DNA from 2 places in the Janthinobacterium sp. GW821-FHT03C10 genome. Region 1 is predicted to be linked to the other one. Evidence: predicted binding sites of a transcription regulator. Region 1 holds the regulator's gene; the other holds the start of a gene.

What was found. Region 1 encodes LexA, which represses DNA repair genes until DNA is damaged. Its sites were predicted from a motif close to ACTGTATNNNNATACAGT; they were not measured.
Region 2: a site for LexA is predicted at 2,324-2,341, ahead of imuA (translesion DNA synthesis-associated protein ImuA). Genes of this name have one in related genera too.

Annotation. Positions count from the first base shown of each region.
Region 1 covers NZ_JBWKUN010000007.1:14,823-19,955, reverse strand. Annotated here, with positions in the region: gene purF (amidophosphoribosyltransferase) at 1-1,063, shown strand, start outside; gene AC07VH_RS22135 (cystathionine gamma-synthase family protein) at 1,107-2,348, shown strand; gene lexA (transcriptional repressor LexA) at 2,414-3,049, opposite strand; gene rpsF (30S ribosomal protein S6) at 3,325-3,711, shown strand; gene priB (primosomal replication protein N) at 3,732-4,031, shown strand; gene rpsR (30S ribosomal protein S18) at 4,057-4,347, shown strand; gene rplI (50S ribosomal protein L9) at 4,375-4,830, shown strand; gene AC07VH_RS22105 (replicative DNA helicase) at 4,966-5,133, shown strand, end outside.
Region 2 covers NZ_JBWKUN010000007.1:164,710-169,842, reverse strand. Annotated here, with positions in the region: gene AC07VH_RS22750 (GNAT family N-acetyltransferase) at 1-838, shown strand, start outside; gene AC07VH_RS22745 (putative Na+/H+ antiporter) at 890-2,155, opposite strand; gene imuA (translesion DNA synthesis-associated protein ImuA) at 2,362-3,072, shown strand; gene AC07VH_RS22735 (Y-family DNA polymerase) at 3,002-4,489, shown strand; gene AC07VH_RS22730 (glutathione S-transferase N-terminal domain-containing protein) at 4,571-5,133, shown strand, end outside.

The sequences.
Region 1 (5,133 bases):
CAAGGCCGTTACCGTACTGAACCGCCGCGTCAAGGGCGGCTACGCCGCCGTCGCGCAAATCGCCGGCGTGGGCTTGCTGGCCTTCCGCGACCCGCACGGCATCCGCCCGCTGTGCCTGGGCATCAATGAAACGGAGCAGGGACCCGAATACCTGATCGCTTCCGAATCCGTGGCCCTGGAAGGCATGGGCTTCCGCTTCGTGCGCGACATCGGTCCCGGCGAAGCCGTCTTTATCGACGCCGACAAGCAATTGCATAGCGCCCAGTGCGCCGACAACGCCAGCCTGAACCCATGCGTGTTCGAGTTCGTCTACCTGGCCCGTCCCGATTCCGTCATCGACGGCGCCTCCGTATACGCCACGCGCCTGAAAATGGGCGAATACCTGGCCGAGAAGATCCGCACCGAACTGCCCGGCGTGCATATCGACGTGGTCATGCCGATTCCCGATTCCTCGCGTCCGGCCGCCATCCAACTGGCCATGGCGCTGAACATCGAGTACCGCGAAGGTTTCATCAAGAACCGCTACATCGGCCGTACCTTCATCATGCCGGGCCAGGCGGCGCGCAAGAAATCCGTGCGCCAGAAGCTCAACGCGATCCCGTCCGAGTTCAAGGATAAAGTCGTGTTGCTGGTCGACGATTCCATCGTGCGCGGCACCACCAGCCGTGAAATCGTGCAGATGGCGCGTGAAGCGGGCGCGACGAAAGTCATCTTCGCCTCGGCCGCGCCGCCGGTCATCTACCCGAACGTGTACGGCATCGACATGCCGACGCGCGACGAGCTGATCGCCTACGGCCGCACGACGGAAGAAGTGTGCCGCGAAATCACGGCCGATTACCTGGTCTACCAGGATATCGGCGCCCTGAAGCAGGCGATCGCCGACGTCAACCCGGCCCTGGTCAACTTCGAGGCTTCGTGTTTCGACGGCGTCTACGTGACGGGCGACGTGTCGCAGGAATACCTGGACCGCCTGGAATATGCGCGCCACCATCCGAAGGCGGCGGCGCCCGAAGATACGCCGCGTTCCCAGCTGAACCTGAACCTGGCCACGACAGAAGCGTAATTATCTTGCCCGGCTAGCGCCGGGCTTTTTTTGCTCCGCGATCATGAACGATAAAAAAAACTACGGCTTTACCACCACCATCCTGCATAACGACCGCCGCAAGGGCATCGAGCACGGCTCCCTGCACAAGCCCGTGCACACTTCCGTCGCGTTCGGCTATGGCGATGCGCGCCAGCTCGCTTCCGTGTTCCAGGGCAAGGAGCCGGGCTTCCGCTATGGCCGCCAGGGCAACCCGACCGTGTCCGCGCTGGAAGACAAGGTCAACCAGATGGAAGATGGCGTGGCCACCCTGTGCTTCGCCACCGGCATGGGCGCCATCGGCGCCGTGGTGCAGTCGCTGCTGCGCGCGGGCGACCATGTGGTGTCGTCGGCCTTTTTGTTTGGCAACACCAACAGCCTGTGGCAAACGGTGACGGGGCAGGGCATCGATGTATCGTTCGTCGACGCCACCGAGGTGGCCAACGTGGCGGCCGCCATCACGCCGGCCACGCGCATCGTGTTCGTGGAAACCATCGCCAATCCGCGCACGCAGATCGCCGACCTGGCAAAGATCGGCGAGTTGTGCCGCGAGAAGGGCATCTTGTACATCGTCGACAACACCATGACGACGCCGTATCTGTTCCGCCCGAAAGCCGTGGGCGCGGGCCTGGTGGTCAATGCCTTGACGAAATCCATCGGCGGCCACGGCAATGCGCTGGGCGGCAGCTTGACGGACACGGGCGTGTTCGACTGGACGCAGTATCCGAACATCTTTGAGAACTACAAGAAGGCGGCGCCGGCGCAATGGGGTATCGCGCAAATCCGCGCCAAGGCCTTGCGCGACTTCGGCGCCTCGCTGGGGCCGGAAGCGGCGCACCATATCGCCGTCGGCGCGGAAACCATGGCCTTGCGCATGGACCGCACCTGCTCGAACGCCCTGGCCCTGGCCACCATGCTGGCCGCCGATCCGCGCGTGGCGGCCGTGCATTACCCGGGTCTGGCGTCGCACCCGCAGCATGCGCTGGCGAGCGACCTGTTCCGCAGCTATGGCTCCCTGTTCAGCTTTGAACTCAAGGATGGCATCGACTGCTTCGATTTCCTCAATCGTTTGAATTTGGCCATTCCCGCGAGCAACCTCGGCGACACGCGCACCCTGGTCATTCCCGTCGCCCACACGATCTTCTATGAGATGGGTGCCGAGCGGCGTGCCAGCATGGGTATCGCCGAATCGCTGATCCGCGTCTCCGTCGGCATCGAGGACGAGGTGGATCTGCTCGAGGATTTCCGCCAGGCACTCGATGTATAAGTCGCCGGATAAATGAAAAGGGCCGCAACAGTCATGCTGTTGCGGCCCTTTTTTCGTGCAGTCGTTTAATGCCAGCTGCGCATGAGTCCGACGGCCAGCCCTTCCAGGGCGAATTCATCTTCCGGCGATACGGTGATGACCTTGAAGTCGGGATTTTCCGGGAACAGTTCGATCACGGAACCCGTCTTCTTGTAGCGCTTGACGGTGACTTCGTCGCCGATGCGGGCGACGACGATCTGGCCGTTCTTGGCGCTGTCGACCTTCTTGACGGCCAGTAAATCGCCATCCATGATGCCGGCGTCGCGCATGGACCAGCCGCGCACCTTCAGCAGGAAGTCGGGCTTGGCCGAAAACAGGGCCGGGTCCACGTTGTAGCTCGCTTCCAGGTTTTCCTGTGCCAGGATGGGCGAGCCTGCCGCCACGCGGCCGATCAGGGGCAGCGACATCAGCAGCGCTGCCGGCACTTTCGATGGCAGGGCTTCAGCCGCCGCGCCGATCAGGCGGATGCCGCGCGAGGTGCCGGGCGAAATCTCGATGGCGCCCTTGCGGGCCAGGGCCTGCAAATGCTCTTCGGCCGCGTTGGCCGATTTGAAACCCAGTTCATTGGCGATTTCGGCACGGGTGGGAGGAAAGCCCGTGTTTTCAATCGCGTCCTTGATCAGGTTCAGGATTTGTTCTTGTCGTGCTGTCAGCTTGATCATGAGCGGTGGGTGCATACTGAAATGCTGTCTATATGAACAGACTGTATTTTTGTACAGTATCGCCCACTATGCAAGGGGATTTGCGTGTTTTCGGCGAATTTCGCAAGAAATACTTGTCCATGGGCGGAAAGCGCGTTCGCGCGCGGTCTTTTCGGGCGCTGGCGCAAGCAATGATTGAAACGTTTGCAAAAGGCGGTTATAATCTTCGGCTGACCTTCCCACACCCGTCTTGACGCCGGGGTGGGCGATTATCAATCCGACCTGAAGGAGTTTGCATGCGTCATTATGAAATAGTCTTTATCGTCCATCCGGACCAAAGCGAGCAAGTGCCCGCGATGATCGAACGCTACAAAGCCAGCGTAACCACCCGCGGCGGTTCGGTTCACCGCGTGGAAGATTGGGGCCGCCGCCAAATGGCTTACTCGATCCAAAAGCTGCCTAAAGCACACTACATCTGCCTGAACATCGAATGCGACAACGAGACCCTGGTCGAGTTGGAAACAGCATTCAAATTCAATGATGCCGTGTTGCGTCACCTGACCGTTAAAATGAAGAAAGCTGAAACAGCTCCTTCGCCGATGATGAAATCGGTACAACGCGAAGACGCGGCCAAAAGCCACCGCACCGAAGCACCAGCAGCCGCTCCAGCCGCAGCCGCTTAATTTTTGACCAGGATCGTGCGCTGAACCAGCTACAAGTCACCGCCATCATTGCCGAGCGCGAAATATTGCGCTATACCCCGGCAGGGCTGCCGATTGTGAATGCAGTATTGCAACACAGTTCGCAGCAGATGGAAGCAGGGATTGCCCGTTTGACCGAGTTTGATGTTGCCGCGCTAGCCGCTGGCGAAATTTCAGGCCGGTTCAGTCAGGCAAGCTTGGGCGGGGTGTATCAGTTCACGGGTTTCCTGGCCAGGAAGAGCCGCAACAGCAAGAGTTTGGTGTTTCACATCATTGATTTTAGTGCAGTCATTCCCGACTAGCGCATTTTAGATACAGGAGCCTGACATGGCATTCGGTAAAAAGTTCGACAAAAATAAGCTCAAGCTTAAAGAAAAACGCAAACAGCAAAACCCTTTGTTCAAACGTAAGAAGTTCTGCCGCTTCACGGCAGCTCACGTTGAGCAAGTCGACTACAAAGACGTCGACACGCTGAAAGACTTCGTCCAGGAAAACGGCAAGATCATGCCAGCACGCCTGACCGGTACCAAAGCGCACTACCAGCGCCAAGTCGACACCGCAATCAAGCGCGCTCGCTTCCTCGCGCTGCTGCCATACACCGATCTGCACCACGCTTAATCGGTCAGATATTCCTGGAGAAGAACTATGCAAATCATTCTGTTAGAAAAAGTTGTAAACGTCGGTAACCTCGGCGAAGTCGTCAAAGTCAAAGACGGTTACGCACGTAACTTCCTGATCCCGCAACGCCTGGCACGTCGTGCTACGGCAACCGCTGTGGCTGAATTCGAAGTCAAGCGCGCCGAACTGGAAAAAGCTGCTGCCGCCAAACTGGCCGCATCGCAAGCCCAGGGCGAAAAACTGAGCGGCCTGACCGTTCAAGTTGCTCAAAAAGCTGGCGTCGATGGCCGTCTGTTCGGTTCCGTCACCAACTTCGACATCGCTGAAGCGCTGACCAAGCAAGGTTTTGCTGTTGAAAAAGCACAAATCCGCATGCCTACCGGCCCGCTGAAGATCGTTGGCGAGCACAACGTTTCGGTTGCTCTGCACACCGACGTGGTCGTGGAAGTGGTGATCGCTGTCGTTCCAGACGCGAACGCGTAATCGTCTGCGGGCCTGGCCCGCAAGCGCTGCCGCACTATGAAAAGCCGGGTTCGCCCGGCTTTTTTGTGGCCTTTTTTTCGCTCATTTTCAGCCCTTTATTTTTGCCGGCACGCCGAAGCGGGTATAATTCGCGCCATGAACGCCCCCTCTGATCCGCAACTGGATTCCCTCCGTATTCCGCCGCATTCGATCGAAGCAGAACAATCCGTCATCGGTGGTCTGCTGCGCGACAATGCCGCCTATGACCGCATCGCCGACTTCATGCATGCGGAGGATTTCTATCGCTATGACCATCGCATCATC
Region 2 (5,133 bases), 150 kb from region 1:
AGTGCCGCGCATGGCGTATGCGGCCCAGCTGCGGGCGGACATCGATCACTTCCACTATTACTCGGTGCTGTCGGACGACCCGCAGCTGGACCGCGTGAATGCCGTCTTTTGCCGCTACCTGCTGGCCCACCGTTCGCAGCATATTGCCGCCGGCAATTTCTGGCGCCCCACCGTCGGCCGCCACGGCAGCCGCATGCCTGCCGTCAGCGATGCTGCCCCGCCCGGTGACGAGGCGCAGGCGGGCTTGCTGTCGCATGCGCCGCTCAAACTGGTGGCGGGCGAACTGCTGGGCGACGAGACGAAGAACCGCATGGCCAAATTGCTGTTTGCCACCAGCTACCTGGAATATTGCTCGTTCGGCAATAAACTCAATCTGCAGTTCGTCGAATTGCAGCGGCGGCAGAACATCGATCCGTATCTGGCGCACATCCACGGCCTGCATGACGAGGATGACCGCTTCATCGGCTTTTTCACGGCCGCGACGATGGACGAGTTCCAGGCCTGCGGCGCCGTGTCATATTACCGCGATGACATGAAGGCGCTCGACGATGCGTATGACGCCTTCGTGCTGGCGCATGCGCGCGCCGACGACTGTTTCGTCAGCAGCCTGGCCATCGACGAGAAATACCGGGGCCAGGGCCTGTTCCGGCAAATGTTCCATGAAATCCGCGACCTGGCCAGCCGCAAGGGCTGTGCGCGCATCACCCTGACGGTGTGGGAAAAAAGCGAAGCGCTGCAAGTGTACCTGCACAAGGGTTTTCGCAGCGTGGGCACGTTCGACTATGCCTACAGCCTGTTCTATGACCGGCTGCATTTCCTCGTGTATGAGGGTAACTGAGGGGTAACTGAGGGAGAACAGGGGCGGCCGGCAGCCGCCCCGTGATGCCGCTTACAAGGCCAGGAAGGCCAGGCCCGCCACGGCCGTCGGCAGCAGGGCGCCCGCCAGCAGGCCGACGGCGCCGATCGATTCATCCTTGAAGCCGCGGCGCAGCAGGGCCACGCCGGCCGGGTTCGGCGCATTGGCGATGACGGTCAGGCCGCCGCCGGCCACGGCGCCCGCCATCAGCATGTATTTCGCTTCGTCCGTCATGCCGACGATCAGCGAACCGAGGTAAGTGAGGGCTGCATTGTCCGTGATCGCCGTCAAGCCCAGGGCGCCGAAGAACAGGGCCAGCGGTTTCAGGCTGGAAACGATGGGCTGCAGCCACCATTGCTGCATACCGCCCAGTACCACCAGGCCGCCGAGGAAGAAGCCGACCAATAAACCTTCCTTGAGGATCAGCGGGCTTTGATAGCGCTCATACGCCTGCACGAAGCCGAGGAAGAACAGGAACAGGCCGATGAACAGCACGGGATGGTGCGCCAGGGTCACGACGCCGGCCAGCACGATCATGTGCACCAGGCTGACGGCCAGCGGCACTTTCGGCGCTTCGACTTCGCCGGCCTTCGGCTTGATGTCGGAGGTGTTGCTGTGCAGATATTTGCGCAGCAAAATGCTCACGCCCGTGGCGTTGACCAGCACGGCGATGGCGGCTTTCCAGCCGAAATGGGTGGCCATGAAGGCGCTGTCCCAGTTCCACGTGGTGGCCACCATCAGCACGGGCGGCGCCGCATACGAGGTGAGGGTGCCGCCGATGGAAACGTTGACGAACAGCACGCCCAAGGCGCCGTATTTCAGCCATTCAGGGATGCCCGGACGAAAGATTTGCGGCGCCAGCATCAGCGCTGCCAGGGTCATGGCGGCCGGTTCCGTGATCAGGGAGCCCGTCAGGGGCACGAGCGCCAGGCCCAGCCAGACGAGGGCCAGTTCCGTGCGCAGCGGCATCACGCGCGCCACGCCTTTCAACAGGCGCTGCACGGCGTCCAGCACGGGGCGCGAGGCGGCCACGACCATGACGACGAAGACGAACAGCGGTTCCGTGTAATGGCGCGACTCGGCATACTCGATGGCCGCATCGCTGCCCGAGACAAAGGCCATGATGATGATCAGGATGAAGGCCCAGAAGCCGAACACGACTTCCACTTCGCCCAGCAAGTGCAGCAAGCCCGCATGGCGGGGGTGGCGCCGCGATAATGTCTCAAACGACTTGGCGGCGAAGGTGTGGATGAGCGCAAGGCCGAAGACGATGGCGCTGATAATTTGGATGGTGGTCAAATGCGTTTCCTTATGGACGGAGGAAGCCGCCCGGTGCATTGCCGAGCGGTAAGGAGAGTGCTTATGGTACAGCAATCGATGCGGGAAACGGGGTTTTTCGGACATGGCGGAGCGGCCCCGGGCACGCCATCTGGCAGATAAGCCTTGCCAAAAGCAGGGCTGGATAGTACTGTATATGCATACAGTATTCATCTTCATATTCAATTATGCAACATTCCCAATTGATGGCGTCGCCGGAAGCCTTGCACCCGTCTTTATGGCGCGCATCGCAGCTGGGCCAGGGCGCCGCGCGCTGCCTGGACACGGGCTTTGCCGCCCTGTCGGCGCAGCTGCCCGGCGGCGGCTGGCCCAGCGGCAGCCTCATCGATCTGCTGGTGCAGCAGCCGGGCAGCGGCGAATTGCGGCTGCTGGCGCCCGCGCTGGCGCAGCTGCCGGGCTTGCCCATCGTGCTGCTGCAGCCGCCCCATCCGCCGCAGGCGCTGGCCCTGGCCGCGCAGGGGCTGGCGCCGTCGCAATTGCTGTGGCTCAAAAGCGCCGGCAGCAAGGATGCCTTGTGGGCGGCAGAAAACATCTTGCGCAGCGGCACGTGCGGCGCCCTGCTGTTCTGGCAATCGCACGTGCGCGCCGACAGCCTGCGCCGCCTGCACCTGGCGGCGCAGTCGGGCAACACCCTGTTCTGCATGCTGCGCCCGCTGCACGGCGCGCAGGATGCGTCGCCGGCGCCGCTGCGCCTGTCCTTGCGCCCGGCCGCCGGCGGCATCGAGATCGGCTTCATCAAGCGCCGGGGACCGCAGCGCGACGCGCCGTTGTTCCTGCCCCTGCAACCTCCTTCTTTATTGCTGCGCCATGCGACTCTGGATCGGCCTGTACCTGCCCCGGCTCCCGCTCGAAGTGTTTTGCCCGCGCTGGTCGGCTGACAGCCTCGGCGTGGTGCTGGAGCAGGAGCAAGTGATGGCCCTGTCGCCGCTGGCGCGGGCGGCCGGCATCCGGCCGGGCATGCGCCGCGCAGGCGCGCTGATGCTGGCGCCGCAGGCGCGTTTGCACGAACGCTTGCCCGAGCTGGAGGCGCAGGCCCTGCAGGCGGTGGCGCTGGCGTTGCTGCAATATTCGCCGCTGGTGGCGCAGGGCGAGGAAGCGACCCTGCTGGTCGACGCGGGCGCCAGCCTGCGCCTGTTCGGCGGCGTGCGCGCCCTGTGCCGGCACATCGCGGCCAGCTTGCGCGCACTCGGCTACACGGCCCAGCTGTCGTGCGCCCCCACGGCGCGCGGCGCCTGGCTGCTGGCGCGCGCTGGAACGCGCCGGGGCCGGACCTTGAGCATGGCCAGCCTGGTGCGCCGCCTCGACGGCCTGCCGTGCGCCTTGCTGCCGCCCGCGCGCCCCTGGCTCGACTGGTTCGAGGGCATCGGCTGCCGCACTCTGGGGCAGCTGCGCCACTTGCCCCGGCCCGGCCTGCAGCGCCGTTGCGGCGGGGCCTTGCTGGACATGCTCGACGACGCGCATGGCCACAGCACGGAACTGTTCGTCTGGCTCGAAGCGCCGCCCACGTTCCGCGCCAGCCTGGAACTGTTCGACCGCGTCGAGCACGCCGACGCGCTGCTGTTCGGCGCGCGCCGCCTGCTGCAGCAGATGACGGGCTGGCTGTGCGCGCGGCAATTCGCCGTCGAGCGCATACAGCTGCTGCTGGCGCACGAGCGGGGCAGGGTGGCGCGCCCGCCCACCGTCATCGACCTGGCGCTGGGCGAGGCCGTCTGGCGCGACGAGCACCTGGTGCGCCTGCTCAAGGAGCGCCTGGCGCAGCTGGCGCTGGACGCGCCCGTGATCGGCCTGACCCTGGAAGCGCTGCAGGTGCAGCCGATGGCGCCGCCCAGCGATAGCCTGTTCCCCGAGCCGGGCGGCACGCCGCAGGAGCGCCAGCGCTTGCTGGAATTGCTGGTGGCGCGCCTGGGCATGGACAATGTCCTGCAGGCCGCGCCGCGCGCCGATTACCGCCCCGAAGCGGCCAACCGGTGGCTGCCTCTGCCGACCAAGCCGGCTGGAAAAAACGCGCTGCCCGACTTGCCGCCCGGCTTGCCCGGCATGCCCCGTCCCGCCTGGCTGCTGGCCCAGCCCATCGCCCTCCTGATGCGTGAGCACCGGCCCTTCTATGGCTCGCCCCTGAAAATGGTGTCCGTTGCCGAACGCATCGAGGCGGGCTGGTGGGGCCAGTCGCAGGCGCGCGATTATTTTATTGCGGAAGGCCGCGACCACGCCCATTACTGGGTCTACCGCGAACGCATCGCCGGCAGCGGCGAAGACGCCGCGCCGCGCTGGTTTTTGCATGGCTTGTTTGGCTGAAGGCGCTGTCCTGCTGAAACTGCCATGCTTGGCTATACTTGCTTTCTTGCGCCGCGTCTTTAATTGAAATGAAGGATATCCATGACACCGCTTTCCGATTTTCCCATCACCCAAAAATGGCCTGCCCGGCACCCCGAGCGCCTGCAGCTGTACTCGCTGCCGACGCCGAACGGCATCAAGGTCTCGATCCTGCTGGAAGAGCTGGGCCTGGCGTACGAGCCGCACCTGGTCAGCTTCGAGCAGAACGACCAGCTGTCGCCCGCCTTCCTGTCCCTCAATCCGAACAACAAGATTCCCGCCATCCTCGACCCGGACGGTCCTGACGGCAAGCCGCTGGCCCTGTTCGAGTCGGGCGCCATCCTGCTGTACCTGGCCGAAAAGACGGGCAAGTTCCTGCCGCAGGACGCGGGCCTGCGCTACGAAACCATCCAATGGCTGATGTTCCAGATGGGCGGTATCGGCCCCATGTTCGGCCAGGTGGGTTTCTTCCACAAATTCGCCGGCAAGGAATACGAAGACAAGCGTCCGCTCGAGCGCTATCTGGGCGAAGCGAAGCGCCTGCTGGGCGTGCTGGAACAGCGTCTGCAGGGCCGCGACTGGATCATGGGCAGTCAGTACACGATTGCCGACATCGCCATCTTCCC